DNA from 3 places in the Methylobacterium sp. J-059 genome. Region 1 is predicted to be linked to each of the others. Evidence: predicted binding sites of a transcription regulator. Region 1 holds the regulator's gene; each other region holds the start of a gene.
The links. Region 1 encodes LexA, which represses DNA repair genes until DNA is damaged. Its sites were predicted from a motif close to TGTTCNNNNTGTGTTCNG; they were not measured.
Positions count from the first base shown of each region.

Region 2: MKK55_RS05130 (ATP-dependent helicase) is a predicted target of LexA. The motif match lies at 2,264-2,281, and genes of this name have one in related genera.
Region 3: dinB (DNA polymerase IV) is a predicted target of LexA. The motif match lies at 1,667-1,684, and genes of this name have one in related genera.

Region 1 is NZ_JAKSYA010000112.1:70,152-75,338, forward strand. Features, by position in the region: gene MKK55_RS14815 (protein phosphatase CheZ) at 1-355, opposite strand, end outside; gene MKK55_RS14820 (response regulator) at 394-777, opposite strand; gene MKK55_RS14825 (NAD(P)-dependent oxidoreductase) at 1,075-2,013, shown strand; gene lexA (transcriptional repressor LexA) at 2,184-2,924, shown strand; gene MKK55_RS14835 (ComEC/Rec2 family competence protein) at 2,918-5,187, opposite strand, start outside.
Region 2 is NZ_JAKSYA010000049.1:70,013-75,199, reverse strand. Features, by position in the region: gene MKK55_RS05130 (ATP-dependent helicase) at 1-2,253, opposite strand, end outside; gene MKK55_RS05125 (hypothetical protein) at 2,452-2,688, shown strand; gene MKK55_RS05120 (AsmA family protein) at 2,806-5,187, shown strand, end outside.
Region 3 is NZ_JAKSYA010000034.1:98,467-103,653, forward strand. Features, by position in the region: gene pdhA (pyruvate dehydrogenase (acetyl-transferring) E1 component subunit alpha) at 1-1,029, opposite strand, end outside; gene MKK55_RS02920 (FtsB family cell division protein) at 1,238-1,549, opposite strand; gene dinB (DNA polymerase IV) at 1,771-2,811, shown strand; gene MKK55_RS02930 (SDR family oxidoreductase) at 2,926-3,804, shown strand; gene MKK55_RS02935 (hypothetical protein) at 3,901-4,200, shown strand; gene MKK55_RS02940 (iron-containing alcohol dehydrogenase) at 4,241-5,187, opposite strand, start outside.

The DNA of each region.
Region 1 (5,187 bases):
ACTGCTGCAGGGCGGCGACCACCTTGCCGATGCGCTGGCCGGTGATGTCCTGGAAGGCGCAGGCCTCGAAGATCGTGCCGATGCCGCTCTCGACCGCGGCGCGGTATTCCGGCCCGTCCGGGAGCGCCAGCATCGACTCGGCCGCCTCCATAATGGTGTTGGTGGCGCCGGCGGTCGCGGCGAGGACGTTGCCGAGCTCCTCGTGCGCCATCGGGATGCGGTCGTGCGTCAGCTCGTTGGCGCGCAGGGCCGCGATCTCGTCGCGCACGTGGGCGATGTAGTCCGCGATCTCGATCAACTCGGACACCATGGTCGCCGGGTTGATCGTCGCGCCGAGCGGTCTTTGCAAACCCATCGTCAGCATTCCTCCGCGTGTCGGCCCCGAAAGGTCGGTCAGGCGCCGCAGACCGCCTCGATCTTGCTCTTCAGGGTCGCGGCGTTGAACGGCTTGACGATGTAGTTGTTCACGCCGGCCTTCTTGGCGGCGATGACGTTCTCGGTCTTCGACTCGGCGGTGACCATGATGAACGGCGTGGTGCGCAGGCCCTCGTCGGCGCGGACGTGGCGAAGCAGCTCGTAGCCGGTCATCGGCTCCATGTTCCAGTCGGAGATCACGAGGCCGTACTTGCGGCCCTTGAGGCGCGCCAGCGCGGCCGTGCCGTCGGAGGCGTCGTCGACCTCCTCGAAGCCGAGCTGCTTGAGCAGGTTGCGGATGATGCGAACCATCGTCTGGTAGTCGTCGACGACCAGGATCGGCATGCTGAGATCGAGGGCCATGGTCAAACTGCTCCGGTGTCTCCGAATCGCCGGCTCGGCCGTCGGCGTCGGTCACGCAATGTCGGGAGGCGCTGTCGCTGGTCGCACCTCATGCCCGGGACCTTACGCCGGGCGGCATTGCGAAGCGGTTAATCGCGCTGCGATCGGCGCACCCACTCGGATAGGCGGCGCGGCCGCCTTTACCGACGCGCTCGGCTGCGTGATGACGATGCCCCCAGCCGCGACGTCGCCCGGACGCCGCGGCAGAGCGGGAAGCCCGCCGGCACCGGCCCGGCCGCGGAGAAGGATCGCCGCCCCATGCGCAAGGTCGTCATCAGCGAGTTCATGGACGAGGCCGCGATCGCGGCGGAGCTCGCGGGGTTCGAGACGCTCTACGATCCGACCCTGGTCGACCGGCCGGACGCCCTGCGCGCGGCGCTCGCGGGCGCATCCGGGCTGATCGTCCGCAACCGCACGCAGGTGCGCGCGGGCCTGCTCGCGGCGGCACCCGACCTCAGGGTGGTGGGCCGCCTCGGCGTCGGGCTCGACAACATCGATCTGGCCGCCTGCGCCGCCCGCGGGATCGCGGTCCATCCCGCGACCGGCGCCAACGACGGCGCGGTGGCCGAGTACGTGATCGGCACCGCGTTGCTGCTGCTGCGCGGCGCCTACGCCGCGAGCGCGCAGGTCGCCGCGGGCGCGTGGCCGCGCAACGCGCTGATGGGACGCGAGATCGCCGGCAAGCGCCTCGGCCTCGTCGGCTTCGGCGCGATCGCCCGCCAGACCGCCCGCCGTGCGGCGGCCCTCGACATGACCGTCGCCGCCTTCGACCCGCACCTTGCGCCCGACGACGCCGCGTGGCGCCCGGCGCACGGCGCGGTGGCGAGCCTGGCCCTTGACGCGCTGGTCGCAACGAGCGACGTGCTCTCGCTGCACGTGCCGCTGACCGAGGCGACGCGCGACATGATCGGGCCGGCGGCGATCGCCCGGATGCGGCCGGGCGCGATCCTGATCAACGCCGCCCGCGGGGGCGTCGTGGACGAGGCCGCCGTCGCCGCGGCGCTTCGGTCCGGGCACCTCGGCGGGGCGGCGCTCGACGTGTTCGCCCAGGAGCCCGTGGACGCCGCGGGCGGCGCGGCGCTGATCGACGTGCCGAACCTCATCCTGACCCCGCACATCGCCGGCGTGACGCGGGAATCGAACGTGCGCGTCTCGGCGGTCACCGCCCGCGCCGTGCGCCGCAGCCTCGAGGGCTGAGCCCCGCAGCGCAGCGATCGAAAAGGGCTCGGCGCGCGACGAAATTCGATGCAACGGTCGGATCGGCCGATGAGAACCCTTGCGGAACACTTGACGAACGTTTAACGTGTTCGTGTTTTGTTTCTGCGGCTCCACCTTCGTGTGGCCGCGCATTCCTGCGAGCCGCGCCGATGCTGACCCGTAAACAGCTGGATCTCCTGCGATTCATCGACGAGCGGATGCGCGAGGACGGGGTTCCGCCGTCGTTCGACGAGATGAAGGACGCCCTCGATCTCAAGTCGAAATCCGGCATCCACCGGCTGATCACCGCCCTGGAGGAGCGCGGCTTCCTGCGCCGGCTTCCGAATCGGGCTCGGGCGATCGAGGTGCTGCGCATGCCCGACGGCGCCGGCCGCTCCAGCGCGCCCGCCCCGGTGCCGGCAGCTCCCGCCGCGCCGCGCCGGTTCACCCCGAGCGTGGTCGAGGGCGGGCGCTCGAAGGCCGTGCCGCCGCGTCCTTCCACGACGCAGATGGTCGACGACAGCGGTCGCGCGGTGTCGATCCCGGTGATGGGCCGGATCGCGGCCGGCACGCCGATCTCGGCGATCCAGAACCAGAGCCACGCGATCACCATGTCGCCGGACTTCCTGGCCGGCGGCGAGCACTACGCCCTGGAGGTCCGCGGCGACTCGATGGTCGAGGCGGGCATCCTCGACGGCGACCTCGTGGTCATCCGCAAGCAGGACACCGCCAACACCGGCGACATCATCGTGGCGCTGATCGACGACGAGGAGGCGACGCTGAAGCGGCTGCGCCGTCGCGGCTCCTCGATCGCGCTCGAAGCCGCGAACCCGGCCTACGAGACCCGCGTGCTCGGGCCGGATCGGGTGCAGATCCAGGGCCGCCTGGTCAGCCTCGTGCGCCGTTACTGAAGGGTCTCGCCCGGCATCTCCAGGTTCGGGCCGTCCGCGGCCGGATCGTCGGGTGCCGGGTCGGCGTCCTCCGCCCGGGGGGGCGGTACGGCCATGCCCTGGAACGGGACGTCCTTCGGCTTGGGCTCGGCCGCGGGCGACGATCCGCCCGCTGCCGCGTCATCCGTTCCCTGGGGCGGGGGACGGACCATCGCGGGGCGCCACGGCAGCGTCCGTCCCGGCTCATGCGTGTCGGCCAGGATGAGGCCATTCGGCTCGACGCGGATCGCCACGGCGCCGTGGCTGGCGAGGTAGGCGCGATCGATGACGAGGGCGGCGGCGCAGCCCGGCGGTGCGGCGAGCGCCGTGATCAGCACCGAGGCCTTGGCGCAATCCTGCGCGAAGCCGCGGCGATCCTTCAGAAGCGCCACCGCGCGCCCGTCGGCCAACCGAAGCGTGCATCCGATCCGGTCGCAGGCGGGACCACCCGTCGCCTGCGCGCCCGGCCTGCCGTCGCCGTCGGCCTTCAGCCACTGCTCCAGCACGAAGTTCGACGGGCGCCCGAGGGCGACGAGGCTGCCGTCGGCGCGGCGCACCGCCGCCCCGCTGCCCTGGCGGTCGACGTAGATGTCGTAACGGGCCGGCATCGTCGCCAGGCCGAGCCCGAGCAGCGCCGGCGGCAGGGCGAGCCAGCGCAGGCGCGAGACCGGGAGCGTCGCGAGCAGCAGCCCCGCGGCGAGGCACCCGAGCGCGGCGGTGCCGAAGGCCGGGACCACGACGTTGGCGCGCCCGAGCCCCTGGATCCAGCCGGAGATGGTCAGCATGCCGCGCACCGCCAGTCCCATCAGCCACCAGACCGGCTGGTCGAGGGCGAACGGGTAGGCGACGATGCCCAGCACCGCCGCCGGCATCACCGCGAGCGAGACCAGCGGCAGGGTGAGCGCGTTGCCGATCAGCCCGAAGGGTTGGACGGTCTGGAAGTGGTAGGTGGCGAAGGGCGCGGTCGCGACCTGCGCCACGAGCGTCGTGCCGAGGGTGCCGACCACCGTCGTCAGCGACAGCGCGATCAGCCGGCCGATCCGCCCGGCCCCGTCGCGGCGGAACATCCCTCCATCGATCAGGCGGGCGCAGGCGATGAGGCCGGCCACCGCCCCGAACGACATCTGGAAGCTCGGGCCGAGCAAGCCTTCCGGCTCGTGCGAGAGCGCGATGAGCGCGGCGAGAGCGAGGTTGCGCATGCTGAGCGCCGGGCGATCGACCAGGATCGCCCCGAGCATGATCAGGGTCATCACGAGGGAACACTCGGCCGCGATGTCCCAGCCGGAGAAGACGCAGTAGGCGGTGACGCCGACCATCGCCAGCGCCGCGGCGATCTTCTTGATCGGCCAGGCCAGCGCCAGGAACGGCACCAGGGCGAGGCCGGCGCGGACGAGCCAGAACACGACCCCGGCGGCCAGCACCATGTGGAGCCCTGAGATCGAGACCACGTGGTAGATCCCCGCCGCCCGCAGCGTGTCGTTGGTGGCCGGCGCGATCAGCCCGCGCTTGCCGGTCACCAGGGCGGCGGCGACGGCGCCCGCCTGGCCGCCGTTGGCGTCGGTGATCCTGCGGGTCAGCGCGTTGCGGGCGTCGTCCACGGCGGCCGCGAGCCGGAGCGACCACGGCACCGGCTCGGGCGGCGGCTTCACCGCGATCTTGCCGAGGAGCGAGCCGACCGCGCCGATCCCGCGGAAGTAGGCGTCGCGGGCGAAATCGTAGCCGCCGGGGCGGGCCGCCTCGGGGGGCGGCAGCAGGCGGGCGGTGGCGGCGATGAAGTCGCCCGGCCGCAGGGGCGGCGCCTTCTTGAACGAGACGCGCACCCGGACCGGCCGCTCGGCCGCGGCCATCGTGCCGAGGCTCGCGACCCGCACCACCAGGCGGGCGCCCTCCTCACGCTCCTCCAGCGATTCGATCAGGCCTTCGAGCGGCGCGATGATGGTGCGGGTCAGCACCGGCGCCGCCACCTGCGCGACCCGCAGGGCGCTCGCCGCGAAGCCGAGGAGCGCCGCCATCAGCCCGAGGGCGACGGCCAGCGCCGCGGGCCGGGCACCGAGGAACGGCAGGGTCGCGGCGCAGGCGCCGGCTGCGACGAGGGGCGCCCAGAGCGAGGGCATGCCGTCGGTGGCGGTGAAGAACGCGAGGATGCCGGCGCCGAAGGCGACCGCGAGCCAGGGAAACAGCCGCCGCTGCTCGGCCTCGATCGCGAGCCCGCCGACGACCCAGCCGCGCACGGCCGGCCCGAGCA
Region 2 (5,187 bases), on a different contig from region 1:
GAAGGCCGAGGGCGTGCCGGTGGATTTGGCGATCAGCTCGCCCTCGATCTGGCGCGGGCCGCCGCGCCCGCCGCCGGGCGAGGCGCCGAAGCCGCGGGCGGTGGTGTGCGCCGCGCCCTTGCCGAAGTTGTTCTGCTGCCCGGTATTGGCCTGCGCCCGCTGCCAGCCCGGCGTGCCGTAGCTCGAGCCGAAGGGCTGCGGGTTGCGGTCGAAGCGCGAGGCGCCGGCGGAGAAGTGGGCCGGCGCCTCGATCACGTCGACCGCCGATTCCGGCAGCTCGTCGATGAAGCGCGACGGGATGGTCGAGGACCACAGGCCGTGGATGCGGCGGTTGACGGCAAAGGACAGCTTCGCGCGCTTGCGGGCCCGCGTCAGCCCGACATGGGCGAGGCGACGCTCCTCCTCGAGGCCCGCGCGGCCGCTCTCGTCGAGGGCGCGCTGGTTCGGGAAGAGGCCATCCTCCCAGCCGGGCAGGAACACCGTGTCGAATTCCAGCCCCTTGGCCGCGTGCAGGGTCATCAGCGAGACGCGCTCGGCGCCCTCGGCCTCCGAGGCCTCCATCACCAGCGAGACGTGCTCGAGGAAGGCGCCCATGTCGGGGAACTCCTCCATCGAGCGGACGAACTCCTTGAGGTTCTCCAGCCGCCCGGCGGCGTCGGCCGACTTCTCCTTCTGCCACATCTCGGTGTAGCCGGATTCCTCGAGGATGGTCTGCGCCACCTCGGAATGCGGGTTGCTCTCGACGAGCCGAGCCCACCGCGAGAAGCTCTCGGTGAGCGCGCGCAGCGTCGAGCGCACGCGGGGCTTGAGCTCGTCGGTCTCGCAGAGCTTTCGCGCGGCGTGGAGCAGCGGGACCTGCTCGGCGCGGGCGTAGAGGTGGAGCTGCTGCAGCGTCGCGTCGCCCAGGCCGCGCTTGGGGGTGTTCACGATCCGCTCGAAGGCGAGGTCGTCGGACGGGTTGTTGGTCGCACGCAGGTAGGCCAGCGCGTCGCGGATCTCGGCGCGCTCGTAAAAGCGCGGGCCGCCGATCACCCGGTAGGGCAGGCCGAGCTGGACGAAGCGGTCCTCGATCTCGCGCATCTGCGCCGAGATCCGCACCAGCACCGCGATCTCGGAGAGCGGGTGCTGCTTGGCCTGGAGCGCCTCGATCGATTCCGCCAGGAGCCGCGCCTCTTCTTCCGAATCCCACGCGCCCGACACGGTGACGGGCTCGCCGAGCTCGTCCTCCGTGCGCAGGGTCTTGCCGAGCCGGCCCTGGTTCTTGGCGATCAGGCCCGAAGCGGCGGCCAGGATGTGGCCCGTCGAGCGGTAGTTGCGCTCCAGGCGGACCACCACGGCACCGGGAAAATCGTGCTCGAAGCGCAGGATGTTATCGACCTCGGCCCCGCGCCAGCCGTAGATCGACTGGTCGTCGTCGCCGACGCAGGCGATGTTCTTGCGCACCTGCCCGAGCAGCCTGAGCCAGAGGTACTGGGCGACGTTGGTGTCCTGGTACTCGTCGACGAGGATGTAGCGGAACCGGTCCTGGTAGTTGGCCAGCACGTCCGGATTCTCGCGCCACAGCTTGAGGCAGAGCAGCAGCAGGTCGCCGAAATCGACCGCGTTGAGCGTGACGAGCCGGGCTTGGTAGGCGGTGTAGAGGTCGCCGCCCTTGCCGAAGGCGAAGGCCTGCGCCTCGCCGGCCGGGATCTGGTCCGGGCCGAGGCCGCGGTTCTTCCAGCCGTCGATGACGTGGCCGAGCGCGCGTGCCGGCCAGCGCTTCTCGTCGATGTTCTGGTCCTTCAGCACCTGCTTCATCAGGCGCAGCTGGTCGTCGGTGCCGAGGATCGTGAAGTCGGATTTCAAGCCCACCAGCTCGGCGTGGCGGCGCAGGATCTTGGTGCCGATGGCGTGGAAGGTGCCGAGCCAGGGCATGCCCTCGCCGGCCGGCCCGATCAGCGTGCCGATGCGGTGCTTCATCTCCCGCGCGGCCTTGTTGGTGAAGGTCACCGACAGGATGTCGAACGGCCGCGCCCGGCCGGTCGTGATCAGGTGGGCGATGCGGGTCGTCAGCACCCGCGTCTTGCCGGTGCCGGCGCCGGCCAGCACCAGGACGGGGCCCTCCGTCGCCTCGACGGCGCGGCGCTGCTCATCGTTCAGGCCGTCGAGATAGGAGGACGCGCTCGGGCGCAAGGCCCCCATGGCGCGGGCGGCGATGGAGCTGGAGCCACGCTCCGCGTCGGAAGGCGGCGTCGCATGCGAAGAGTTCGGCATGGGCAATCCCTGGACCAAAACGCGAACGGCGTCGAGACCCGGACGCCGAGGCCTCGACGCTGAGGCGCGATCGCCGAGGCCCGGAGCCCGAGGCCCGGACGCAATGTCGCCGCCCCGCGCGGCCGCCGGGCGGGAACTTGAAGCAGGCCGGCCGCTTGCTCACATCATCGACAGACATCCCCCACACAGGAGCGCCCGATGCGCATCGTGCCGATCGCCATCATCGCCGCCCTCGCCGCCACGCCCGCCCTCGCGCAGGTCCGGCAGGGCAACCCCGACGCCGCCAACGAGTCCTTCGCCCGCCAGGGCGAGTCCCGGGCGCTGCAGCAGAACCTCACCTCGCAGAACAACACCACGCGCATGGAGATCCAGCGCAGCCAGCAGATGCAGGCACCCCAACCCACCCCGGGCGTGATCGTCGCCCCCCGGCGCTGAGCCGAGCCCGCGGGCGTTGAACCGAGGCCGCGGGCGCCCTGGCGCCTGCGGTCCCGCGCCGTGCTATGCCCGCCGTGAACCCGCCGGGTGGCGCGGGGTGCATGCGGAACGATCACGGTGCGTGACCTCCTGACCGCGCTCGCGGGCGCCGTCATCCTGATCCTCGTCGCGGCGCTCGCGGTGCCGCCCTTCATCGACTGGCCGGCCCATCGCGCCTTCGTCGACGCGACCGTGAGCGGGTCCCTCGGCCTGCCGGTGCGCAGCGAGGGCCGCATCGACGTGCGGCTTCTGCCCTCGCCGCGCCTGCGCCTCGACCGCCTTCATCTCGGCGACGAGCCGGGACGGCCCGCCCTCGATCTGCGCTTCGTCAAGGCCGAGCTCGGCCTGAGCCCGCTGCTGGCGGGCGCGTTCCGCTTCACCGAGACCCGGATCGGCCGCGCCGAGGTCAAGCTGCCGGTGACCGAGGGCGACGCCCTCTTGGTGCCGGCCGGCCTCGGCGAGGCCCTGCGCGGCCGCGACCTCGCGATCGAAGACCTCCACGTCCAGCAGCTGCTGCTGACCACGGTGGTGCCCGCGACCGGGCGCACCGACCAGTTCTACGCGGAAGCCGTGCAGATCCAGGCGCCGGCCCTCGTCGGCCCCTGGCGGGTCGCGGGCACCAGCGGCGGCCTGCCGTTCACCCTGGTCAGCGGCGAGCCGGCGGCGGACGGCGCCGTCGCCCTGAAGCTCTCGGGCGGCGGCGACGCCCATCCGCGCTTCGAGGCCGACGCCCGCGTCGCCTTCGTGCCGGCGGATCCGCGCGGCGGCGCCCGCAGCACCGAGCCGCGCCCGCTCGTCGCCGAGGCCGAGGGCAGCGCCCGCCTCGTCGTCGGCCCGCCGGCCCAGGCCGCCGGCGCCTACCTGCCGTTCGCGCTGGGCGGCAAGTTCAAGGCCCGCGGCGCCCTCGTCCGGTTCGAGGGCGTCAACGCCGAGATCGATCCGGGCGGGCAAGCCTTGCGGCTTTCCGGCAGCGGCCAGATCGACCTGCGCCGCTGGCGCGCGGGGCTGACCCTGGAGGCGCGCCGCCTCGACCTCGACGCCTTCCTGCTCTCGCCGGGCGGGCAGGCCTTCGTGGCGCGCGGGCTGCCCAAGGTGGGCGCGAAATCGGGTGGCGGCCTGCCGGTGATGCTCGACCTCGACCTCTCGGTCGAGGCGGCCGTGCTCGGCTTCGAGGAATGGTCCAACCTCAAGACCACGGGCACCCTCGACCGCACCGGCGGCCTGCTGCTGCGACGCTTCTCGGCCGTGGCGCCGGGTGCGGCGACCATCACGGCCAGCGGCGAGATCGACACCGATCCGAGCCCGCGCTTCACCGGCCCGGTCGCGCTCGCGGCCGCGGCCTCCGACGGGCTCGGGCGCTACCTGCGCCGGCTCGGCCTCGACGGGCCGCCGACGGCGCTGCTCGACGGGCGGCCGGTCGAGGTCTCGGCCGAGGTCTCGGCGGCCGGCACCGCGTTCTCCCTGCGCAACCTCCGGCTCGCGCTGGGCGAGGCGCAGGTTACCGGAAATGCCCGCTACACCCCGGCCGAGGGCCGGACCCGCGGCCGGTTCGACGCGCAGATCCGCGCCCGCGGCCTCGACGTCGCCGGCCTGCCGCCGCTCGGCAACGCGCTCGCGGGGCTGCACGGCCACGACCTCGGCCTGACCATCGAGGCGCGCGACCTGCGCTACGGCGCGACCGGCACCGGGAACGGCACGCTCTCGGCCAGCATCCAGTCGGACGGCGCCGCCCTCGTCGTCGACAGCCTCGACGTGACGGACCTGGCCGGCGCCAACGCCAAGCTGTCCGGGCGGATCGGCGCCGACGGCACGGGGCGCGTCGCCGGCCGGCTCTCGGCCCCGGTGGCGGCGCCGCTGGTCGCCCTGGTCGACCGGGTCTGGATCGCGGAGACGCGCCTGATCCCGGCCTTCCTGCGCGCCGGCGCGCTCGACCTCGCCGTCACGCTGGAGCGCGACGCGGGCGACGCCGACGCGCTGCGGCTCGCCGCCACGGGCCAGGCCGCGGGCGGCAGCCTCGACCTGTCGCTGGTCAGCCGCGCCGGCGCGGTCGAGGGGGCGAGGATCCGCCTCGCGACGCCGCGGGCCGGCACCTGGCTCGGCCGCACCGACATCGCCGGCCTGCAGCAGCCGGCCGACCTGAGCCTGGTGGCGGCCCGCGCGGCCGACGGCGGCCTGACGCTCCAGGCGACCGGCACGATCGCCGGCGCCACGCTGTCGACCGCGACGCCGCTGCGGCTTCCCACCGAGGGCGGCCCGCCCCGATCCGGCGCGCTGCGGATCGAGACCGCCGACCTCGCGCCGTTTCTGACGCTGGCGGGCGCCGCCGCCCTCGCGCCGGGGCCGTGGTCGGCCGACCTTTCCGTCGCGCTGACCCGGCAAGGAGACGACGCGCGTGCCGCGCTCGCTGGCCGGATCGCGGGGGCGGCCCTCGATGCGACCCTCGTCCGCGCGCCGGACGGG
Region 3 (5,187 bases), on a different contig from region 1:
CTCGGACGGATCCGGCTCGGGATCGTGCGTCGCGAACTCGGCGGCGTCGTTGACGGTCTCGCGGACCTTGGCGTCGGTGGCCTTGAGCTCGGCCTCGGCGACGCCGTGCAGCTCGATCAGGCGCTTGCGCACCATCTCGATCGGGTCGTGCTCGTCGCGCATCTTCGAGACTTCGTCCTTCGTGCGGTACTTCGCCGGGTCGGACATCGAGTGGCCGCGATAGCGGTAGGTCTGCATCTCGAGGATGTAGGGCCCCTCCCCGGTGCGGGCATGCGCGATCGCCCGGCCCGCCGCCTCGCGGACCGTGCGCACGTCCATGCCGTCGACCTGCTCGCCGGGGATGCCGAACGAGATGCCACGCCGGGAGAAGTCCGTCTGCGCCGAGGCGCGGGCGACCGAGGTGCCCATGGCGTAGCGGTTGTTCTCGATCACGTAGACCACGGGCAGCTTCCACAGCTGCGCCATGTTGAAGCTCTCGTAGACCTGGCCCTGGTTGGCCGCGCCGTCGCCCATGTAGGTCAGGCTGACCTTGCCGTTCTTGCGGTAGGCGTCGGCGAAGCCGAGGCCGGTGCCGAGCGAGACCTGCGCGCCGACGATGCCGTGCCCGCCGAAGAACTGCTTCTCGCGGCTGAACATGTGCATCGAGCCGCCCTTGCCGCGGCTGTAGCCGCCGCGGCGGCCGGTGAGCTCGGCCATCACCCCCTTCGGGTCCATGCCGCAGGCGAGCATGTGGCCGTGGTCGCGGTAGCCGGTGATGATCTGGTCGCCGTCGACCGAGGCCATCTGCATGCCGATGACGACCGCCTCCTGGCCGATGTAGAGGTGGCAGAACCCGCCGATCAGGCCCATTCCGTAGAGTTGCCCCGCCTTCTCCTCGAAGCGGCGGATCAGCAGCATCTGATGGTAGGCGTGGAGGTCTTCCTCGCGGGTGAATTGCGGCGCGTTTGGTGCGGGCTGGTGCTCGGCCGCCACGGCCTCCGGCGTCTCCGCGGCAGGGTTGGGCTGCCCCGCATCTTTCGCGGCATCCATCGGCGTGCTCCCGTGCTGGCGTCTGTTCCCGCCCGGTTTAGGACACGCGCTCCGGGAATGCGAGGGCCGACGCTCTGACAGGTGTTTGTGGTTGTCATACCCGATCCGCATGCCCGATCCGCACGCCCGATCGGCATGATCCCCTCGGGACGGCGGATGCGGGCCGCGTTCAAGCCGGGACGCGCGCGGGACTGGAGGCGGTGCCCGCTCACGGGTCGATGACGACCACGTCGTTGGCGTGCACCCGGCCGAGGACGACCCGGGCGCGCTCCTCCAGCAGGTCGCGGTCGATCTGCTCGCTGCGCAGCAGCGCGACGCGGTGCTCCCAGGTCGCCCGCTCGGCCTTGGCCGCCGCGAGCTCCCGGGTGAGCCCGAAGGCCTGGATCTTGAGGGCGCGCTTGGCCTCCAGGCCCCGGTTGCCGTTCTCGGCCTGGTACACGAAGTAGCCGACCACCAGCCCGGACAGGGTCCAGAGGCTGAGAGGCAAAACGACCATTCTGACGCGGCGACGGACGACCATGGCGCGACCATCGTCCGGGTCGGTTAACAAAGCCTTTGCCGCGACCGCCGATCGTGCGCTCGGCGGTGGACGGCGGCGCCCGGATGGGTTGAACCGCGCCCCGCGGTGATGGACAGTCGGAACAAAGATCGAACATCGAGGCGGCCGCCCTGCGGTGCGGCGGTCTCGCGGAACGGGACAGCGCAGTGACCGCCCCGGTGCGGAAAGTCATCCACATCGACATGGACGCGTTCTACGCCTCCGTCGAGCAGCGCGACGACCCGGCCCTGCGCGGCCGGCCGGTCGCGGTCGGCGGCTCGCGCGAGCGCGGCGTGGTGGCCGCCGCGAGCTACGAGGCGCGGGCCTTCGGGGTGCGCTCGGCGATGCCCTCGGTGACGGCGCGCCGGCTCTGCCCGGACCTGGTGTTCGTGCGCCCGCGCTTCGAGGTCTACCGCGGCATCTCGGAGGAGATCCGGACGGTGTTCTCCGAGCACACGCCGGTGATCGAGCCGCTCTCCCTCGACGAGGCCTACCTCGACGTCACCGAGAACCTGCAGGGCCTGCCGACCGCCACCGCCGTCGCCCGGGCGATCCGCACCACGATCCGCGCGCGCACCGGACTCGTCGCCTCGGCCGGCGTCTCGTACAACAAGTTCCTCGCTAAGGTCGCCTCGGACTACCGCAAGCCCGACGCGCTGTTCGTGATCACCCCCGAGATGGGCCCGGCCTTCGTCGAGGACCTCGCCATCGGCCGCTTCCACGGCATCGGCCCGGTGACGGAGGCGAAAATGCGCCGCCTCGGCATCCACACCGGCCGCGACCTCAAGGCCCGCTCGCTGGAGGATCTGGCCGCCATCCTCGGCAGCGCCGCCCCCTACTATCACGGGGTGGCCCGCGGCATCGACGAGCGCCCGGTGCGGGCGCACCGCATCCGCAAGTCGATCGGTGCCGAGAACACCTTCTCCGACGACAGCGCCGACCTCGAAATCCTCGCCGAGCGCCTCGCGCCAATCCTCGACAAGGTCGCGGCGGCCTGCGCCGCCAAGGGTCTGCGCGGCCGGACCGTGACGCTGAAGGTGAAGTTCTCCGACTTCGCGCAGGTCACGCGGGCGCGCTCCCTGGCGGCCCCCGTCGGCGACCGCGCCAGCCTGGAGGCGATCAGCCTGGGCCTGCTGCGCGACCTCCGCCCGCTCCGGCGCAGCGTGCGGCTGCTCGGCGTCTCGCTCTCGGCCCTCGACCACGGCGACGCCGCGGAACCGCTGCAGCTCGGCCTGGCGATCTGAGGCGTCGCTGCGATCGTTCGATCGGGATCGCCGGCGCCGCGGTCATCGGGTCGCGCCTGCGTCCGCGGCGCCGCGCCCTATCTCGATGGGAAGCGACACCGGGAGCAGCCAACCATGACCGACGATCCCCGCGAGGCCGGAGCCCGGCCCCCCTTCCCCGGCGACCAGCAGCAGGAGCGGCCGGGATTGTCGTCGCGGATGACCCCCGCCCCCGATCACGGCGAGCACAGCTACGTCGGCAAGGGGCTGCTGACGGATCAGGTCGCGCTGATCACCGGCGGCGATTCCGGGATCGGCCGCGCGGTGGCGATCGCCTACGCCCGCGAGGGCGCCGACGTGGCGATCTCCTACCTGCCGGTCGAGCAGTCCGATGCCGAGGAGACGGCGCGCTGGGTCGAGCAGGCCGGGCGCCGCGTCCTGCTGCTGCCGGGAGACCTGCGCGAGGAGGCCCATTGCCGCGACCTCGTCGCCCGCACGGTGGCCGCGTTCGGGCGCCTCGACGTCCTGGTCAACAACGCGGCCGCGCAGACGATCAACGAAGGGCTCGACGACGTGACGGCGGAGGACCTCGAGGGCTCGTTCCGCGCCAACGTCTTCGCGATGTACTACCTCGCCCAGGCGGCGGTGCCGCACATGAAGCCGGGCTCGGCGATCGTGAACTCGACGAGCCAGCAGGCCAAGGTCGCCGACAAGACGATGCTGATCTACGCCGCCACCAAGGGCGCGATCGCGAGCCTGACGATCGGGCTGTCGAACCTGCTGGCGCCGAAGGGCATCCGGGTGAACTGCGTCGCGCCCGGCCCCGTGTGGACCCCGATCCAGCCGATCGTGAAGAGCCCCGAGCAGATCGAGCAGCTCGGGGCCGACACGCCCCTCGGCCGCGCCGGGCAGCCGGCCGAGCTCGCCCCGGCCTACGTGCTGCTGGCGTCCCGCGAGGGCAGCTACATGTCCGGCGCCCTGGTGCCCGTCACCGGCGGCACGCCGATGTACTGACGCACGAGGCGCGGCGATCCGGAACGGAGCGCCGCGCCTGCGATTGACGGCGGAACCCCCGCGGGGCCGGACCGCCCCGCCATCGGAGCCAGATCCATGTCGAAGATCATCGCCGCCACGTTCGAGACCCGCCGCGACGCCGAGATGGCGGTCGAGCACCTCGTCCAGGAGCACAAGATCGACCGCAAGGCCGTGACCATCGCGCCGGTCTCGGACGAGAACAGCGCCGGCACGGAGACCGCGGGCGCCGACATCGAGGACGGCCGCGTCGAGAAGACCCACACCGACGGCGAGCCGAAGCTCGCCGGGCGCCTCAAGGTCTCGGCCGAGGTCGAGCCGGCGCTCGCGGACAAGGTCGAGTCCTCGTTCGCGACCTACGGCGGCCAGGCCGCCTGAGCCGGCAGCCGCCCGCATCCCGCTGCCCCGCCCGTCCCGCTCAGGCGGCCCAGACCTGGCGGTACAGCGTCGCGATCGCCTCCGCGTCCGGCACCACCGGGTTGTTGCCGGGCGAGCCCGAGGCCAGGGCCTGCGCCGCCATGGTCGGGATCAGGCCGTTCCACCGGGCCTCGTCGATGCCGTAGTCGCCGGGCGTCGGCACCTGCAGGTCGTCGTTGAGGTTCTGCAGCTCGGCGATCAGGCGGGAGACCGCGTTGCGCTCGTCGTCGCCCTCCCGCGCCACGCCCATCGCCCGGGCGCAGGCGGCGTAGCGCCCGGGCGCGCCCGGCGCCGAGAAGGCGGTGACGGCCGGCAGCAGCATCGCGTTCGAGAGCCCGTGCGGCACGTGGAAATGCGCGCCGATCGGCCGGCTCATCCCGTGGACGAGGGCCACCGAGCTGTTAGAGAAGGCGATGCCTGCTTGCGTCGCGCCGAACATCATCGCCTCCCGCGCAGCCCGGTCGCCCGGATCGGTCCAGACCCGGCGCAGGTTCGGCGCGATCGCCCGCATCGCGGCGAGCGCGAACCCGTCCGAGAACGGGTTGGATTTCCGCGAGACGTAGGCCTCGATCGCGTGGGTCAGCGCGTCGATCCCGGTATCGGCGGTGAGGCGCGCGGGCTTGCTCAGGGTCAGCTCGTAATCGACCAGCGCCGCCACCGGCAGGTAGGCGAGGCCGGCGCACAGCATCTTCTCGTCGGTGGCCTCGTCGGTGACGATGGTGAAGCGCGTCGCCTCCGAGCCGGTGCCGGCGGTGGTGGGGATCGCCAGGATCGGCAGGCCGGGCGCGTCCTGGCTGTGGGGCGCCTTGTAGTCGCGCATGTGGCCGCCGTGGCGGGCGAGCACCGCGACGGCCTTGGCCGTGTCCATCGGGCTGCCGCCGCCGAAGCCGACGACGCAATCGTGGTCGCCGGCCTTGAGCGCGGCCAAAGCCGCCTCCACCGAGGCCA